Regions from separate parts of the Vreelandella sp. H-I2 genome, predicted to be linked through region 1. Evidence: predicted binding sites of a transcription regulator. Region 1 holds the regulator's gene; each other region holds the start of a gene.
The links. Region 1 encodes sigma-54, which starts transcription at its own class of promoters, with help from an activator protein. Its sites were predicted from a motif close to TGGCACNNNNNTTGCTNT; they were not measured.

Region 1 (2,267 bases):
GCTGCGCGCGTGGGGAATAGCCACACCGTTACCAATACCTGTACTGCCTAAGCGCTCTCGACCGATTAAACGGCTAAACACTTCTTGACTGTCCAGGCTGGGGATATTTTGGGCAATAAAGGTGCTGAAAAACTCCAGCACCCTTTTTTTGCTGCCCCCGGGTACGTCGAAGAGAACACGTTCCGGGGGGAGTATGGTTTCCAACGTCATTGAATTAACGCACACCTGCGCCTTGGGCGCGAGCTTGTGCTTTTTCCTTATGTTTAACGAGTTGACGGTCAATTTTGTCCGCTAGTGCGTCAATAGCGGCGTACATATCACTGTCTATGGCTTCGGCATGTAAGTCAGCGCCTGCAGCATGCAGTGTACAGGCAGCATGCTGGCGCTCCTTCTCCACTGATAAGGTGACTTGCACCGTGGTTATATTGTCGTAATGGCGCTCTACACGTTCAAGCTTTTCGTTGACATAGTCACGCAAGGCGTCGGTCAGTTCTACGTGATGACCAGTGATATTAACTTGCATTGACGTACTCCTTATCCATCGGACTGTACTTCGATTGTAACCCTTTTTGCCGCGTTGCAAAGCCCTTGTCGAGAGTTTCCCTGAGACGTTAACGAGTGCTAGCGCAAACGGCGCCGTTCACTGGAGGAGGGAATGCCCATCGCTTCGCGATATTTGGCCACCGTGCGACGTGCCACCTGGATGCCCCCCTCATCTAATAGCGTGACTAAGCGGCTATCCGAAAGCGGCTTGCCAGGCGGCTCTTCTTGGATCAGCTTCTTGAGCCGTGCGCGGATAGCCGTACTGGAGTGGCTGTCGCCATCCTGCCCGCTCACCTGGCTTGAGAAAAAATATTTGAGCTCAAAAACGCCCCGAGGTGTATGGATATATTTCTGAGTGGTCACCCGTGAAATAGTTGACTCGTGCATTTCCACGGCTTCGGCGATATCGGCGAGTATTAAGGGTTTCATCGCTTCTTCGCCATGCTCTAAAAAGCCAATTTGTCGTGTGATAATTTCACGACCAACACGTAGCAGCGTATCGTTGCGGCTTGAAAGACTCTTAATCAGCCAGCGAGCTTCCTGAAGGTGCTCTTTAAGAAACTGGTTGTCCTGACTTTTGTCTGCACGCTTTATCAAGCTGGCATAGTCAGGTTGTATCCGCAGCCGTGGCAGCGCCTCGGGGTTGAGTTCTAAATGCCAGCCTTCATGGTCATGACGTACGACGAGATCCGGCGTTACGTAGCTGTCGTCGGTATCGCCATAGGCGCTGCCTGGGCGTGGATCAAGACTGCGTATTAACAAAATGACATCCGCCAACTGGTCATCATCAAGGCCCAGTCGGCGTTTTAGCAATCGCATGTCATCTTTGCCCAACGCTTCAAGAAACTGTCGCACTAAGCGGCGAGCGGGGACCAGCAGCGGGGTATCATCAGGAAGGGCCGCCAACTGCAGCATTAGGCATTCACGCAGGTCGCGGGCAAAAATGCCCGTTGGCTCAAACTGCTGGAGCTTGAGCAAGATGGTTTCTATTTCACGCTGGCTAAGTCCGTCAATGCCTTGAGTGCGAAGCCCTTCGCGGATGTCATTGAGCGGTTGGGTTATATAGCCGTTAGCGTCTAACGCATCGATTAAGCTTTCCGCGACCTGCTGTTCACGCGCGCCAAAATCGGTCATCGCCAGTTGCCATAGCAAGTGCCCATGAAGGCTCTGGCCGGCAGCCTGACGCTCAAAGTCGGGCCCTTCACTACTGCTGGCGCCGTGACTGCCGATATCCTGGTAGGTATCTGACCAGTCGCTATCTACTGATAATTCGGTGGGAATACTTTCGGACCACTCTTCTTCTTTAGGCTCGCTGACGGCCTGTTCGCTAAATTCATCTTCCTGTTCCAACAGGGGGTTGGCGTCTAAGGCCTGCTGAATTTCTTGACGAAGGTCCAGCGTTGATAGCTGTAACAGGGCGATGGCCTGCTGCAGCTGAGGTGTCATGGTCAGCTGTGTGCCGATACGCAGTTGTAGAGAAGCTTTCATGACCATCTGAGAACCACTCGTTATTCAGAATCCTCCACACTAGTGCGAGTGAGGATTAGGTGCAAGTGCAATAAGCATGCCATTGGTGGCAAAGTCATTGTAGACCACTATTTAGAGGCCAAAAAGAAGTGTTAGAATTAAAAAAAGCCTTACAGACGAAAGTCAGCACCCAAATAAACATCTCTCACCTTCTGGTTTGTGAGAATGGCATCTGGGGAGCCGCTAGCGATGATTTG
Region 2 (2,267 bases), on a different contig from region 1:
ACTGACGGGAAAGCCCACGGGAACTGTTCAGCGACACACCATCGATGAGCACCTGCACGCCCCGGCCACGCATGTTTTGCCCATAATTGGTGCGCCCTTGAGGAGCCAGGTCCAGCCCCGGCACCAGATGCCCCAATGCTGTCTTTAGGTCTGCACCATTCCGGGTCTGCTGTTGCAGCATCTCTTTATCTATTACCCATACAGCACCCGGAATCTGACTGATCTGGCTGGGGGTACGCGACCCAACGACCACCATGGTGTCGTCGGCGCTGGCGCTAGACGCAGTACCAGAGGCAGTGTTTTGGGCGAAAACGCCGTTGGAGAAGCTCAGTAACAGGCCGGTGCCAATAAGACTCGATAGTGAAACAAACGACGGCGAAGAAAACGGCTTTGTAAAAGGCAGCTTTGCAAAAGACAGGTTTGAAAATGAAGGGGCGTGCATAGTAAACAATCCGCAGACGGTAAGGAAATCAAAGGCGGAGAGTATCATCACGAAAAACAAAGTCAACGATAGTGATTCGTATTTAATTTGAGGTGCGTGCAGCAATAGGCCATCGCCGTATTGCTGCTGCAAATGAAGCTTAAGCGTTATCGGGTTTGTTCTTCTCTTCTGCTGCATCTGATACCGGCTCATGCGGCTCTGGAACCGGTGGGGCTTCAGCTTCAAAAGGCGTGGCCGTTGTAGTTGGCGCGGAGGCCTCAACGGCGGCTTCAAGGCTAGCAACCTGACGCTCTAGCGCCTCTACCCGCGAACGCGTGCGCTGCAATACGTCCATTAAAATATCGAAATCTTCCCTTGAAACAAGTTCTAAGCGGTCAAACGCACCGCGCACAACTTGCTGCACGCCTTTTTGAATATCTTCCGGCGCCTGCGAGGCGTTCTGTAAACGGTCGCCAATCTGCTGGGCCAGCCGGCTGATGCGGTCTTGAGGGGCCATAGCTGCTCTCTCCTTAATTACTCGCTAAATGAATATATAAAAACGCTTACCCGTAAGGATACGCAACAGTTGGCAAATTCGCATGCGTCGAATGGTTTTACTGTTTAGCGAGTGGTTTGCATCGGAATAGAGCAGTCAACATTTTATGTTGCTCTTTTTTGGTGCAATAGCGGTGTTTTGGAGTTTGGTTTGATGAGAGTGAGCGTGGAAAGGGACTTTGGATTATTTCTTAATTAACTGATTTTTAATCAAAAAAAAGTCAGCTGGCACAGTATGCGCATTATCGGTTCAGGTGCTTATTCTGGCGGCTGTGCCGCTACCAATCTAGCAGGACTTATCCAGCAGGGGAGATCCGGGATGAAACTCATCACCGCTATCATCAAGCCATTCAAGCTCGACGATGTTCGTGAGGCACTCGCCGACAACGGCGTTCAGGGCATTACGGTTACTGAAGTGAAAGGGTTTGGCCGTCAGAAAGGGCATACCGAGTTGTACCGTGGCGCAGAATACGTCGTCGACTTTCTTCCCAAGGTAAAAGTGGAAGTGGCCGTGGACGATGCGCGTTTAGAAAGCGTGCTGGATGCCATCTGTAGTGCAGCCAACAGCGGCAAAATTGGTGACGGCAAGGTGTTTGTTACGCCACTGGAAGACGTGATTCGTATCCGCACCGGTGAGCGCGGCGCTGACGCCGTATAACGGACGCCACGCGAACAGGCTGCAGCGCCGTCTTTTACGTATAACTTCTCATAGAATAACGGGGAACACCTTATGAATGAGTTAGCTGATTTGAGCTACGCGCTCGATACGTTCTACTTTCTAATTTGCGGCGTGCTTGTGATGTGGATGGCCGCAGGCTTCTCTATGTTGGAAGCGGGCCTGGTACGCTCCAAAAACACCGCTGAAATACTGACCAAAAATATCGCGCTGTTTGCGATTGCCTGCACCATGTATCTGCTGGTGGGCTACTACATAATGTACTCCAGCAGTGCTGGTGGCTTTTTACCTAATCTGGGTTTCTTGATTGGCGCTGAGAATAGTGCTGATGCGGTGACCGCAGGCGGCGATGACGCCCCCTACTACTCAATGCGTTCTGACTTCTTCTTCCAGGTCGTGTTCGTCGCTACCGCCATGTCGATTGTGTCGGGTGCCGTGGCTGAGCGCATGAAACTGTGGGCCTTTCTGGCCTTTGCGGTGGTAATGACTGCGTTTATCTATCCTGTGTCTGGCTACTGGACTTGGGGCGGCGGTTGGTTGTCTGAAGTCGGTTACTCCGATTACGCGGGCTCAGGCATTGTGCACCTTGCCGGTGCAGCAGCGGCGCTAGCAGGG
Region 3 (2,267 bases), on a different contig from region 1:
TTGCTGAAAACTAGTTGATAGGTGTGTGGACAGTGACCAGCTTGGTGCCGTCAGGGAAGGTGGCTTCCACCTGCACCTCGTCGACCATTTCAGCCACGCCTTCCATCACATCGTCACGGCTAAGAATCTCGCGGCCGTAGCTCATCAAATCGGCCACACTGCGGCCATCCCGGGCACCTTCCATAATCTCGAAGCTGATCAGCGCCACCGCTTCGGGGTAGTTGAGCTTTAAACCACGCGCCTTACGACGCTCCGCCAGTTGAGCAGCAGAGAACAGCAGCAGCTTGTCTTTATCTCTTGGGGTTAATTCCATGGGGCGTCTCTCCAGAGTGATACCAAATTAGGTTAGCCAAATACGCGGCGTATGGGCTTCTCGCTCGATCCACCGAGGGCGCAGTAGCTGCCAGGCCTGTTCGCATAAAGCCCAGGCTTCATTACGTGAGTTGCCCAAATAGCGCAGCAGCAGGACACCGTGGCGGACGGTCACCGCCCAGCGCGGGTTATCCGGCAGCGCTTCACGTAGGGCCTCGATAGCCGCAGGCGCATCGACAATGCCTACCGTCCAGAGCGTGGCCTGCACCGTGGCGCCGCCCTGCCCCCAGCGCCCAGCAAAGCGTGGGTGAAGTGGGTCTAACGGTTGGCGCTCTAACCACAGCGGCTTGCCGTCCAAGGTTAAGCGGAAGTGTTGCTCAATGCGGCCTGAAAGGTAGGGTAAATCGCTCGCCGGGCGCCCCAGCGCCATCACTTCCCAGCCCAGACAGCGGGCACTGCCATGCAGCTCGATATGGGTGCGCTGCTCGCCTTTCGAGCCATCGAAGGCGATAGTCTCCTGGGGCAACCACTCCAGCGTGGCGCCATTCTCAACGCTTAATCGAGTGTGCTGAGTCCATGCCACGCCCTGGCTGTCGGCTTTGTAGAGTTTATTGGCGGCAGGCGTTGTAAGTAGCGCATGGGCACCGCCCTCGACATGAGCGCTAACAGTGAGCGCATCGCCGCTCACCAGCCCGCCTGGTGGGTGAAGCACGTACACATGGCACGCCTCACTCCGGCCTTCCGGGTAAAACGGCCGTTGCACCCGCAGCGGGCCCTGGTGGCGCGCCTGTACCATGCGGGTAACGCCGTCGCGCGGGGCAAAACGCAGGTCCAACGAAGCCGCCCAGTGGCGGCCTTGATCAAAGCGGTGGCCAGAGGCAAGGGGAGATTTTGCGATATCGCATTGCATCATAATTAGCTATCGCTTCCTTTCAGTAAGCCGTTAGCTAAGCAGTGCAATTAATGCGCCAAAATGGTGAAAGACTAAGTTCTGCGACCGTTATACAGAGTCAAGATACTGAGAGTGGTCCGTATTACTCTTTTGAAGCACCAAAATAGAGCAATATGAAAGCAGCTTGCACCACAAGGTAGCGCTTAAAAGCTCCACCTTTGTGATGTCATAAAGAGCTGTCATTAATTAAAATAGAAGCAAAGTAAATAATAGGAATAAATAATAGGAAAGAGTGCAGACCCTAATCGACAATCCCCATACTTGATTGACAATTAAAGCACTCGCCGGGCTTAACCCATTTGCACCACGACTCGGTCACGACCACTGCGTTTCGCTTGGTAAAGGGCTTGGTCAGCCCGCTGCATAGAGCGCTGGTAGTCAGGATAGCCATCGTGCATAGTGACTCCTACACTAACAGTCACCTTAATTAACGTATCTGCTGCGGCAAGCATTGGCTCTTTTGCTACCGTTTGGCGCAGGCGTTCAGCAAATAGCCGACTACCGTCTTGGTCGGTATCAACCAGTATGATCAGGAATTCTTCACCTCCCATCCGGAATACATAATCTCCCCCTCGAGTGGAACGGTCTAAGATACTAGCTACCTGTTGAAGTACGTTGTCACCGGCATCATGACCATAGTTATCATTGATCGACTTAAAATGATCGATATCAACCATGAGCAACGCAAAGCACTTCTCAGAGTGGCGCGCTAGTTCAATTTCTCTACTAAGCACCACGGATAGAAACTTGCGGTTAAGTAACCGGGTCAAACTATCGCGTCCAGCTTCTAAACTGGAGGCACGCTTCAGCACGTCTTCCAACAGCATTAATATAGTTCGTGTTGCATCACGAATATTACTTAATGCTTTCATTGATTCGGTTGTCGTGCTGTGGGCCAAGGCGTCTAACCATTCGTTATCGACTTGATGAATATTCCTTGAGATAGTAGTAATTTCTGGTGCACCCTCAAATGCGTGACAGGCTTTATGGAAATACCATAAAC

Region 2: the regulator sigma-54 is predicted to act here: its motif matches at 1,203-1,220, upstream of ACUVOF_RS18825 (P-II family nitrogen regulator).
Region 3: the regulator sigma-54 is predicted to act here: its motif matches at 1,266-1,283, upstream of ACUVOF_RS18530 (urease accessory protein UreD).

Annotation. Positions count from the first base shown of each region.
Region 1 is NZ_JBRAMC010000005.1:396,787-399,053, forward strand. Features, by position in the region: gene ACUVOF_RS14955 (PTS sugar transporter subunit IIA) at 1-210, opposite strand, end outside; gene hpf (ribosome hibernation-promoting factor, HPF/YfiA family) at 215-523, opposite strand; gene ACUVOF_RS14965 (RNA polymerase factor sigma-54) at 622-2,037, opposite strand; gene lptB (LPS export ABC transporter ATP-binding protein) at 2,181-2,267, opposite strand, start outside.
Region 2 is NZ_JBRAMC010000008.1:128,193-130,459, reverse strand. Features, by position in the region: gene ACUVOF_RS18835 (TonB-dependent receptor) at 1-442, opposite strand, end outside; gene ACUVOF_RS18830 (accessory factor UbiK family protein) at 582-938, opposite strand; gene ACUVOF_RS18825 (P-II family nitrogen regulator) at 1,296-1,634, shown strand; gene ACUVOF_RS18820 (ammonium transporter) at 1,707-2,267, shown strand, end outside.
Region 3 is NZ_JBRAMC010000008.1:65,067-67,333, forward strand. Features, by position in the region: gene ureA (urease subunit gamma) at 11-313, opposite strand; gene ACUVOF_RS18530 (urease accessory protein UreD) at 341-1,225, opposite strand; gene ACUVOF_RS18535 (diguanylate cyclase) at 1,555-2,267, opposite strand, start outside.